Regions from separate parts of the Kitasatospora sp. NPDC056783 genome, predicted to be linked through region 3. Evidence: riboswitches for the same ligand, from Rfam matches in the RefSeq annotation. Region 3 holds a riboswitch; each other region holds the start of a gene.

Region 1 (3,271 bases), on a different contig from region 3:
GATGCGGGTCGGCGCGATCGCGGTGTAGCCGGACGGGGCGTAGTCGACGGTGACGTTCGTCGAGTTGTCCCGGGTGGTGCCGAACTCGTCGGAGAAGGTCATTCGCACCGTGTAGGTGCCGGGCTTGGCGTAGACGTGGCGCTCGGAGGTCCGGTTCGACGGCGGCGTGGTCGTGCCGTCGCCGAAGTCGTAGGAGTAACCGGTGATCCGCGAGGGGCTGATCGGGTTGGCGTGGGCCATGACGGCGAGCGGGTCGAAGTCGTTCTCCGGGGTCACCGTGAGGCTGGCGCTCAGGGCGCCGATGGCCTCGTACGCGCCGCGGTCGCGAAAACCGCCGTTCGGTCCGGTGTTGGGGACGTCCGGGTGGTCGAATGGGCCGTGGCCGAGCAGATCCACGTCCGGAACACCGGGCACCTCGGGGCCGGCCGAGTCGATCGCGTTGCGGCCCTGCCAGCTGAACACGGAGGACTGGGGCACCGACAGGGGCGAGAAGCCGAGGTCGAACGGAACGGAGCCGTTCGCGTCGTGCTGGCCCTGGCCGGTCGCGGCCTGCAGTTCCGTGGCCGTCTTGTAGGCGGCGTCGGCCCACCTGTAGCTGGGGTAGCGCTCGGGGAGGAAGGACCAGACGGTGTTGTAGTCGAGGACGGTGCCGTCGGTCGAGCCGGCGGACACCTGGACGGCGCTCGTGGCGACGACGTTGCTGGTGATCGTCGCGTGGTCGGAGGAGCCGGCCAGGTCGATGGCCACCCCGGGCGCCACGTTCGTGGTGTTGTGGGTGATGACCGTGCCCGGCGCGTCGGTCACCGCGATGGCCGGTGCCTTGAAACTGGAGACGAAGTCGTTGCCCGCGATCACCGTCCCGGCGATTCCCGCGCCGACCTGCACACCACCGGTGGTGCCGCGGACGACCGAGCGCTCGATCCGGACGTGGTCACTGGCGCCGGTGACGGCGACCGCCGGCCGGGCGATCTTGTCGTCCCGCTGCTCGATCCAGTTGCCGGAGAGCTCGACCCGGCTGACGCCGTCGAGTTCGAAGTGGGTGACCTCGAAGCCGGAGAACACGATGTCGTGCTGGCCGGATATCCGCACCGGCTCCTTCTGCGGCCCGGCGATGACCGGGAAGGTGTTCGTTCGGCCCGGAACGGTCGACCTCATGCCGACGTGGCCGGTGCTCCGGAAGGTGATCGGTTTGCCGGGCTCACCGGAGTGCCGGACGGTCACGGCCTCCGGGTACGTCCCCGCCGAGACCTCCACCGTCTGGCCCGGCAGCGCCCGGTCTGCGGCGGCCTGGACGGTGCAGACCGGCAGGGCCTGGGTGCCCGGGCCGTCGTTCTTGCAGATACCGCCCCCGACGTACAGGACGACGGCGGCCGGTTCGGCCGCCACCGCGGGCAGTGGCAGGCCCACCACCGCGGAGATCACGGCAGCGCTCAGGCCTGCCGCATGACGGATGCGCACGGTGCGTTTCCCCCCAAGAGTCGTCAAAGAACGCGGACTCTCCGGGCGGCCCAGACCCGGATGGATCGTGCGCGCCCTGATGGAGTGTCTGCGGAGCATCGGTGAGCATTATGCGGGTGCGGCCGGACACTTCCCGCACGGGTTTCCCCGGCCCGCGCCCGTGACGCCCCCTGGACCTGCGGCGATCCGCTCGCTACCGTGTTGGGCGTCGTGTGCAGGCAACACCGCCTGCGACGCGGGAGCTCGGAGCACCGGGCTGAGAGGACGCTGACCGGGACGTCGACGGACGGACCGAAGGCTGCGTCGACCGCAGGAACCTGACCGGGTAATGCCGGCGTAGGGAGTAGAGGTCCGATGACCACGTTCGAAGCACAGCCGCAGTCTGCCCAGGGCGCCCCCAGCAGCGAGCGCACCGGCTACCCGACCCCGGCCTGGCGCAAGGCCCACCGCGAGGGGTCGCGCCCGGACCTGCGGGTCCCGTACCGCGAGGTGCTGCTCACCAACGGCCGCACCGTCCCGCTGTACGACACCTCCGGCCCGTACACCGACCCGTCCTACGAACCCGACGTGCGGCGCGGCCTGCCCGCGCTGCGGGACGCCTGGATCCGCCAGCGCGGCGACGTCGAGGAGTACGACGGCCGCGAGCCGCGCCCCGAGGACGACGGGATCAAGCACACCTCGCCGCGCGGCGGCAGCCTGCGCAACCTGGACGCCGTCTTCCCCGGTCGCCCGCGCCGCCCGCTGCGCGGCCGCGGTGGTGCCGCCGTCACCCAACTCGCTTACGCCAAGCGGGGCGTGTTGACGCCGGAGATGGAGTTCGTGGCGTTGCGCGAGGGCCTCGCGCCGGAGTTCGTGCGCGCCGAGGTGGCCCGCGGCCGGGCCGTGATCCCGGTCAACGTGAACCACCCGGAGGTGGAGCCGGCGATCATCGGCACCAACTTCCTGGTCAAGATCAACGCCAACATCGGCAACTCGGCGGTCACCTCCTCGATCGAGGAGGAGGTGGAGAAGATGACCTGGGCCACCCGTTGGGGCGCCGACACCGTCATGGACCTCTCCACCGGCCGCAACATCCACACCACCCGCGAGTGGATCCTGCGCAACTCGCCGGTGCCGATCGGCACCGTGCCGCTCTACCAGGCCCTGGAGAAGGTGGACGGCCGGGCCGAGGACCTGAGCTGGGAGGTCTACCGGGACACCATCGTCGAGCAGTGCGAGCAGGGCGTCGACTACATGACCGTCCACGCCGGCGTGCTGCTGCGCTACGTCCCGCTCACCGCGCGCCGCAAGACCGGCATCGTCTCGCGCGGCGGCTCGATCATGGCGGCCTGGTGCCTGGCGCACCACCAGGAGAACTTCCTCTACACCAACTTCGAGGAGCTCTGCGACATCCTCGCCTCCTACGACGTCACCTTCTCGCTCGGTGATGGGCTGCGCCCGGGCTCGATCGCGGACGCCAACGACGAGGCGCAGTTCGCCGAGCTGAAGACCCTCGGCGAGCTCGGCCGGATCGCCCGCGAGCGGGATGTCCAGGTGATGATCGAGGGCCCGGGACACGTCCCGATGCACAAGATCAAGGAGAACATGGATCTCCAGAAGGAGATCTGCGACGAGGCGCCGTTCTACACCCTGGGCCCGCTGACCACGGACGTCGCCCCCGGCTACGACCACATCACCTCGGGCATCGGCGCCGCGATGATCGCCTGGTGGGGCACCGCGATGCTCTGCTACGTCACCCCCAAGGAGCACCTGGGCCTGCCCAACCGGGACGACGTCAAGACCGGCGTGATCACCTACAAGATCGCCGCCCACG
Region 2 (3,271 bases), on a different contig from region 3:
GCGTCCAGATCCGGCTGACCAGGGCGGGGCCGTTCTCGATCGGGACGCCGCCGAGCTTGGTGATGACGTCGCCCGGCTTGAGGCCCGCCTTGTCGGCCGCGCCGCCGGGGGTGACGGCCGGCTGGCCCTGGATGTCCTTGGTCTGGATCTGCGCGCCGTCGCCCTTGTAGTCGTCGTTGCGGAGCACGTCGAGCTTGGCGTAGACGGGCTTGCCGGTCTTGATCAGGGTGTCCGCGACCCACTTGGCCTGGTTGATCGGGATGGCGAAGCCCAGGCCGATGCTGCCGGCCCGGCCGTTGGCGGAGGCGTTGGACTGGATCGCCGAGTTGATGCCGACCACCGCACCGCCGGAGTCGAGCAGCGGGCCGCCGGAGTTGCCGGGGTTGATCGAGGCGTCGGTCTGGAGGGCGTTCATGTACGAGGCCTGCGCGCCGGTCTCGTCGCCGGAGGCCACCGGGCGGTCCTTGGCGCTGATGATGCCGCTGGTGACGGTGGACTCCAGGCCGTACGGCGCACCGATCGCGACGGTGGCGTCGCCGACGTTGACCTTGTCGGAGTCGGCCAGCGGCAGCGGGGCCAGCTTGCTCTTGGGCGGGTTGTCGATCTTGACGACGGCGACGTCGTAGCCCTCGGCGTGGCCCAGCACCGAGGCGTTGTAGGAGCTGCCGTCGGCGAACTTGACGGTCAGTTTGCCGCCGTTGAGGGTCGGCGCGACCACGTGGTTGTTGGTGAGGATGTGGCCCTCGGTGTCGAAGACGAAGCCGGTGCCGGTGCCGGACTCGCCGTTGCCCTGCGCCTTGATGGTGACGACGCTGGGCAGCGCCTTCTGCGCGATGGCGGCGATCGAGCCGGGGGTGGGCTCGCTCTTCTGGGTGTCGCTGGCCTGGACGGTGGTGCTGCGGTGGTCGTTCGCGGAGGTGCTGCTGTCGGCGCGGTTGGCGACGGTCACGCCGAGCGCGCCACCGGCCAGACCGGCGACCAGCGCGACGGCCGCGAGCAGGGCGACCAGGCCGCCGCGCTTCTTGCCCGGGCCACCGGGGCCGCCGGCGTACTCCGCCGGGTAACCGACCGGGCCGCCGGGGTAACCCGTGCCACCGGCGGAGTCGTGGGCGGGGCCCCAGCCGCCGAGCGGCTGACCGGCCCCGAACGGGTGGTGGCCGTGCGCGGCGGGGGCGCCGGGCGCGGCCGGAGCGGCGCCGTACCCCTCGTGCGCGCCGTACCCCTCGTGCGCGGCGGCGGACGGGACGCCGTGGGTCGGGGTGGCGTACGGGTTGCCGGACGGCGGCAGGGCCGGGGCGGCGGGCGGGGCGGGCGGCAGGACCGGCGGCGGCGCGTCGATGTAGCCGGTGGCCGGGTCGACGGCCGGCTCCTGGACGGCGGGCGCGGGGGCCACGACGGGCGCGGCGGGCGGCTGCGGTGCGGGCACCTTGGTGAAGGCGACGGTGGGATTGTGCCCGCCCTCCGCCGGAACACCGTCGGCCGGAACACCCTCCGCCGGAAAACCGTCGGCCGGGACACCCGCCGCCGGAACGCCGTCGCCGGCCTCCGGCTCGGACACCCGGCGGAACGCCATGGTCGGCTGGTGCCCGCCCTGAGCGGGGCCGTCGGAAACGGCCTCAGCCGCTCCCGGGCCGGCGGGCTGCTCCCCCTGCGGCCCGGTGGGCCCAACCTCGCGCTCGGTGCTCACGGACGACCTCCATAGCTGGCAGAACCAAGGACCATAGTTTTTCGCACTGTCGATTCGATTGCCGTAAGGACCCCTCTGAAGAACTCATAAGAATCCTTAGCCGGCCCCGACCTCGGTACCGCCGGCCGAGGCTCCCCTCCCCCGCCGGGTGTCCCGCGATGCGGACCGCGCACCCCTCGGCCTTGGGGGTTCGCCCCCGTCCCGGTTAGCCTGTCGCTCACAACTGACACGCGGGAGCTTGGACCCACCAGGCTGAGAGTGCGCATGTCGACCGTACGCCACCGGAGTGACGGGCGGTCGAGGGGGCGCTGACCGCCGGAACCTGTCCGGGTAATGCCGGCGTAGGGAGTATCGGCCATGCCGCCTGCTTCGCCATCCTCTTCTCCGGACGCGAACGCGTCCAAGGATTTCTCCGGAGCCACGCCCCCCGCGGGCACCGCGCCCACCGGGACCGCCGCGACCGCCGTCCTGGAAGGCCCCGAGCACGTCGAGGCCCCCCTGGTCCTGGACACCGAACCGCCCCGCACGCTGCGCTTCCGGGACCAGTTCGCGCTCTGGATGAACCTGGGCGTCAGCCTGATCGGCTTCTCCACCGCCGCCACCGTGCTCGGCGCCCGCGGCAACGAGCTGTCGCTGGCCGCCGCGGTGACCGCGATCGTGGTCGGTACGGCGGTCGGCACCGCGATGCTCGGCGTGGCCGCGGTGATCGGCGCCCGCACCGGCGCCCCCGCGATGGCGAACCTGCGCGGTCTGTTCGGCACCCGGCTGTCGTACCTGCCGACGGTGCTGAACATCGTGCAGTGCGTCGGCTGGGGCGTGTTCGAGCTGCTGACCATCTCGGCGGGCGCCCAGACCGTCGCGCACACCAGCGGCTACCGCTGGCTGTTCGTCCTGCTCGCGGGCGCGCTGACCACCGCGCTGACCATCTGGCCGCTGGGCTCGATCGCGGTGCTGCGCCGGTTCGTGGCCGGGGCCGTCGCGGTCGCGATGGTGTACTTCACCGTCCAGCTGGGCCGCCAGGGCGTGCCGGACCCGGGCGCGGGCAACTGGCACGGCTTCCTGGGCGCCACCGACGCGATGATCGCGGTGTCGATCTCCTTCGTCCCGCTGGCCGCCGACTACACCCGGCACTCGCGCACCCCGCGCTCGGCGTTCTGGGGGAGCTTCTCCGGCTACACGCTCGCCCAGGTCTGGTGCTACGTGCTCGGCCTGATGGCGCTGCTGCAGTCGGACGGCGACCCGAACCGGATCTTCGACTCCTTCCTCGGGGTCTGGGCCGGCTGGCTGTTCCTGCTGGTGCTGGTGCTGCGCGAGACGGACCAGTCCTTCGCCAACGTGTACTCGACCGCGATGTCGGTGCAGAACCTGCTGCCGAAGGTGGACCGCCGGGTGCTGTCCGGCGCGATCGGCGTCCTGACCACCGTGCTGGCGCTGCGGATCGGCGAGTTCACCGACACCTACTACGGCTTCCTCGGCCTGATCGGCTCGGTGTTCGTGCCGCTGCTGGCGGTGCTCGCGGTGGACTACTTCCTCGGCGCCGGACGGCACGGCTGGGACCTCTCCGCGGACGCGCCGTCCCGCTGG
Region 3 (3,271 bases):
GATGCCGTTGCGGGTCAGCACGTCCAGCACGGAGCCCTGGGTGGAGGCGTCGACCCGGCGCATCGCGACGGTGGTCAGCTCGGTGCCGGAGGCGAGCAGCGCGCGCTCCAGGACCTCCAGGCTGGGGGCGCCGCCGGTGCCCATGATCAGCCGGGAGGAGAAGGTCGTCCCGGCGATGGTGAGGAGGTCGTCGGCCATGGTTCAGCCTCCCTGGACGGCGGTGAGGATCTCGATCCGGTCGTCGGCGTCCAGCACCGTCGCGGACCACGAACCGCGGGGCACCACGGCCTCGTTGAGGGCTGCGGCGACGCCGGTGGGGGCGGCGCTGACGGTGGCCACCAGCTCGGCGAGGGTGGTCGCGGCGGGCACCCGGCGGGGCTCGCCGTTGACGGTCAGGGCGATCTCGGCCGAGGCGTTCTCGGTCCGGGTGGTCTCGGTCATGCGGCGGCCTTCGTCGTGGAGCGGTCGGGGGAGAAGCGCAGTGGCGTGAACGGCCTCGCGAGCTCGGGGACCTCGCCGGTGGCCAGGTACTCGGAGACCAGGTCCGCGGTCACCGGGGTGAGCAGCACGCCGTTGCGGTAGTGGCCGGTGGCGGCGACCAGCCCGGGCAGCGAGGTCGGGCCCAGCAGCGGGGCGTTGTCCGGGGAGCCGGGGCGCAGTCCGGCCGAGGTCTCCAGCAGCGGAATCTCGGTGATCCCCGGGACCAACTCGTGGGCGTCACGCAGGAGTTCGTACACCCCGCCGGCGGTGACGGTGGTGTCGTAGCCCTGCTCCTCAGTGGTCGCGCCGACCACCAGCTCGCCGTTCTCGCGCGGCACCAGGTAGAGGTGCTGGCCGCGGACCACGGCACGGACGTTGCGGGAGAGGAACGGCCGGTAGGCCTTGGGGACGCGCAGCCGCAGCACCTGCCCCTTCACCGGGCGGATCGCGGGCAGCACCCCCTCGGGCAGGCCGGGCAGCCGGTGGCTGTACGGGCCGGCCGCGAGCACGACCCGGTCGGCGGTGACGGTCTCCGAGGTGCTCAGCCGGGCGCCGGCCGCCCGGCCGTCCTCGACCAGCAGTTCGACGGCCTCGGCACGGTGGACGGCGACGTGCGCGCGCTCGCAGGCGGCGAGCAGGGCCGTGAGCAGCCGGCGGCCGTCCACCTGGTGGTCGTTCGAGACGTGCAGGCCGCCGCGCACGCCGGGGGCGAGCATCGGCTCCAGCTTGCGGGACTCCCGGCCGGTCAGCCAGGTCGAGTCCAGGCCGAGCCGCTGGTGGAAGGCGTGCAGTTCGCGCAGTTCCTCGCGGTCGTCGGAGTCCAGCGCGACGGCGAGGGTGCCGCACCGGCGGTAGCCGGTGTCCGCGCCGCCGCTCGCCTCGGTGAGTTCGGCGGCGAAGGCCGCGTACCGCTCGTTCGAGGCCATCCCGAGGCGCAGCAGCGGCTCCTCGCCGTACTGCAGCTCGGTGACCGGGGCGAGCATTCCGGCCGCGACCCGGGCGGCGCCGCCGCCGGGGGTGGGGTCGACCACGGCCACGTGCCGCAGTCCGAGCTGGGCGGCGCGCCAGGCGACGGCGAGGCCGATGATGCCCCCGCCGATCACCAGCACGTCGGCATGGGTGCCTGAGGCCATGCGTGACAAGGCTGCTCTTCTCCCTTCGCCGGTATGACCCGGATCAGGTTCGGACGGTCGCGGGCCGTGCCAGCCCGCCTCTCAGCCCGGTACGCCGGGCTCCCGTGTGGTCATCCCACCTTAACGCCGGGGGGCGGCGCGGCCGAAGGCCCGTACGAAGGGTGGACGGGGGCGGCGGCCCGCGCCCCGCTGCCCGCGTCCCGCCCCGGGCGGCGAACCGGTCCGATCGACGGGTCCTCCGCCCGCCCTCGGCCGCGGGCCCGCCCCCTCACCACCCGGCCCGGACGTAGGCCCGAAGTAGGGGTGGGCAGGGGGCGCCGGGCCCTGGGGCGGCCGGGGGCCGCTGAGTACAGTGACGGGCGTGGCAGAGCTGAGCGGGACGGATCGGGTGGTCGTTGTCGGAGCCGGGCTGGCCGGGGCGCAGTGCGCCCTCAAGCTGCGGCAGGGCGGCTGGGAGGGGCGGATCACGCTGGTCGGGGAGGAACCGCGCGCGCCGTACGACCGGCCGCCGCTCTCCAAGGACGTCCTGCTCGGCAAGGTGGACTCCACCACCCTGGGCATCGACTACCGGGAGCTCGGCATCGAGCTGCTCACCGGCCGCCGCGCCACCGGCCTCACCCCCGGCGTGCTGCACACCGACGGCGGCGACCTCCCGTACGGCTCGCTGGTGATCGCCACCGGCGCCGTCCCGCGCGCCCTGCCCGGCGCCGAGCGCGCGCACCTGCTGCACACCCTGGACGACGCCCTGGCACTGCGCGAGCTGCTGCGCCCCGGGCTGCGGCTGGTGCTGGTCGGCGCGGGCTGGATCGGCGCCGAGGTGGCCACCGCGGCCCGCGGGGCGGGCTGCGAGGTGACGGTGGTCGAGGCCGGCCCGGCGCCGCTGCCCGGCGCGCTGCCGACCGGGCTCGGTTCGGCGATGGCCGCCTGGTACGCCGAGGCCGGGATCGACCTGCGCTGCGGCGTCGGCGTGGCCGCCGTCGAGCCCGGCGCGGTGCTGCTGGCGGACGGCTCGCACCTGCCCGCCGACGAGGTGGTGGTCGGCATCGGCGCCCGGCCCGCGACGGGCTGGCTGGCCGGCACCGGGGTCGAGCTGGACGCGACCGGCGCGGTGCTCGTGGACGGGCGGCTGCGCACCTCAGTGCCCGGCGTCTTCGCGGCCGGCGACTGCGTCAGCTACCCCTCGGCCAGGGCCGGCGCCCGACTGGCCGTCCAGCACTGGGACCACGCCCTGAAGTCCGGGGAGGCGGTGGCCGCCGCCGTCCTGGGCGCGGACGCGCCGGCCTACGACCCGGTGCCGTACTTCTGGTCGGAGCAGTTCGGTCGGATGGTCCAGTACGCCGGCCGGCACACCGAGGGCGACGAACTGCTGTGGCGCGGCGGCCCCGAGGACGCCGCCTGGTCGGTGCTCTGGCTGCGCGACGGGGTGCCGAGCGCGCTGCTGACCGTGGACCGCCCGCGTGACCTCGCCCAGGGGCGCAAGCTGATCGAGGCCGGCACCGCGCTGGACCGGGCCCGCGCGGCCGACCCCGCGGTACCGCTGAAGGCGGCCGTCGCGGGGTAGTGCCTGGTGCGCGGTGGGTCGTGGAGGTGGCAGTCTGGTGGCGTGAGTGAGATCGAAAGCAAGATTGAAGCCCTGGTCACCGACTGGATGTACCTGC

The links. Region 3 has a riboswitch for thiamine pyrophosphate ahead of thiO (glycine oxidase ThiO). Riboswitches for the same ligand answer to the same signal wherever they lie in the genome.
Region 1: it holds a riboswitch for thiamine pyrophosphate, as region 3 does, so the genes downstream of both, thiC (phosphomethylpyrimidine synthase ThiC) here and thiO (glycine oxidase ThiO) in region 3, are expected to answer to the same signal.
Region 2: it holds a riboswitch for thiamine pyrophosphate, as region 3 does, so the genes downstream of both, ACFRMQ_RS10390 (purine-cytosine permease family protein) here and thiO (glycine oxidase ThiO) in region 3, are expected to answer to the same signal.

The regions. Positions count from the first base shown of each region.
Region 1 covers NZ_JBHUAF010000004.1:54,175-57,445, forward strand. The annotation lists gene ACFRMQ_RS01795 (PKD domain-containing protein) at 1-1,458, opposite strand, end outside; TPP riboswitch at 1,684-1,818, shown strand; gene thiC (phosphomethylpyrimidine synthase ThiC) at 1,813-3,271, shown strand, end outside.
Region 2 covers NZ_JBHUAF010000047.1:18,745-22,015, reverse strand. The annotation lists gene ACFRMQ_RS10395 (S1C family serine protease) at 1-1,573, opposite strand, end outside; TPP riboswitch at 1,908-2,052, shown strand; gene ACFRMQ_RS10390 (purine-cytosine permease family protein) at 2,045-3,271, shown strand, end outside.
Region 3 covers NZ_JBHUAF010000259.1:7,941-11,211, forward strand. The annotation lists gene ACFRMQ_RS28705 (thiazole synthase) at 1-198, opposite strand, end outside; gene thiS (sulfur carrier protein ThiS) at 202-441, opposite strand; gene thiO (glycine oxidase ThiO) at 438-1,613, opposite strand; TPP riboswitch at 1,617-1,729, opposite strand; gene ACFRMQ_RS28720 (NAD(P)/FAD-dependent oxidoreductase) at 1,966-3,174, shown strand; gene ACFRMQ_RS28725 (Rv2175c family DNA-binding protein) at 3,217-3,271, shown strand, end outside.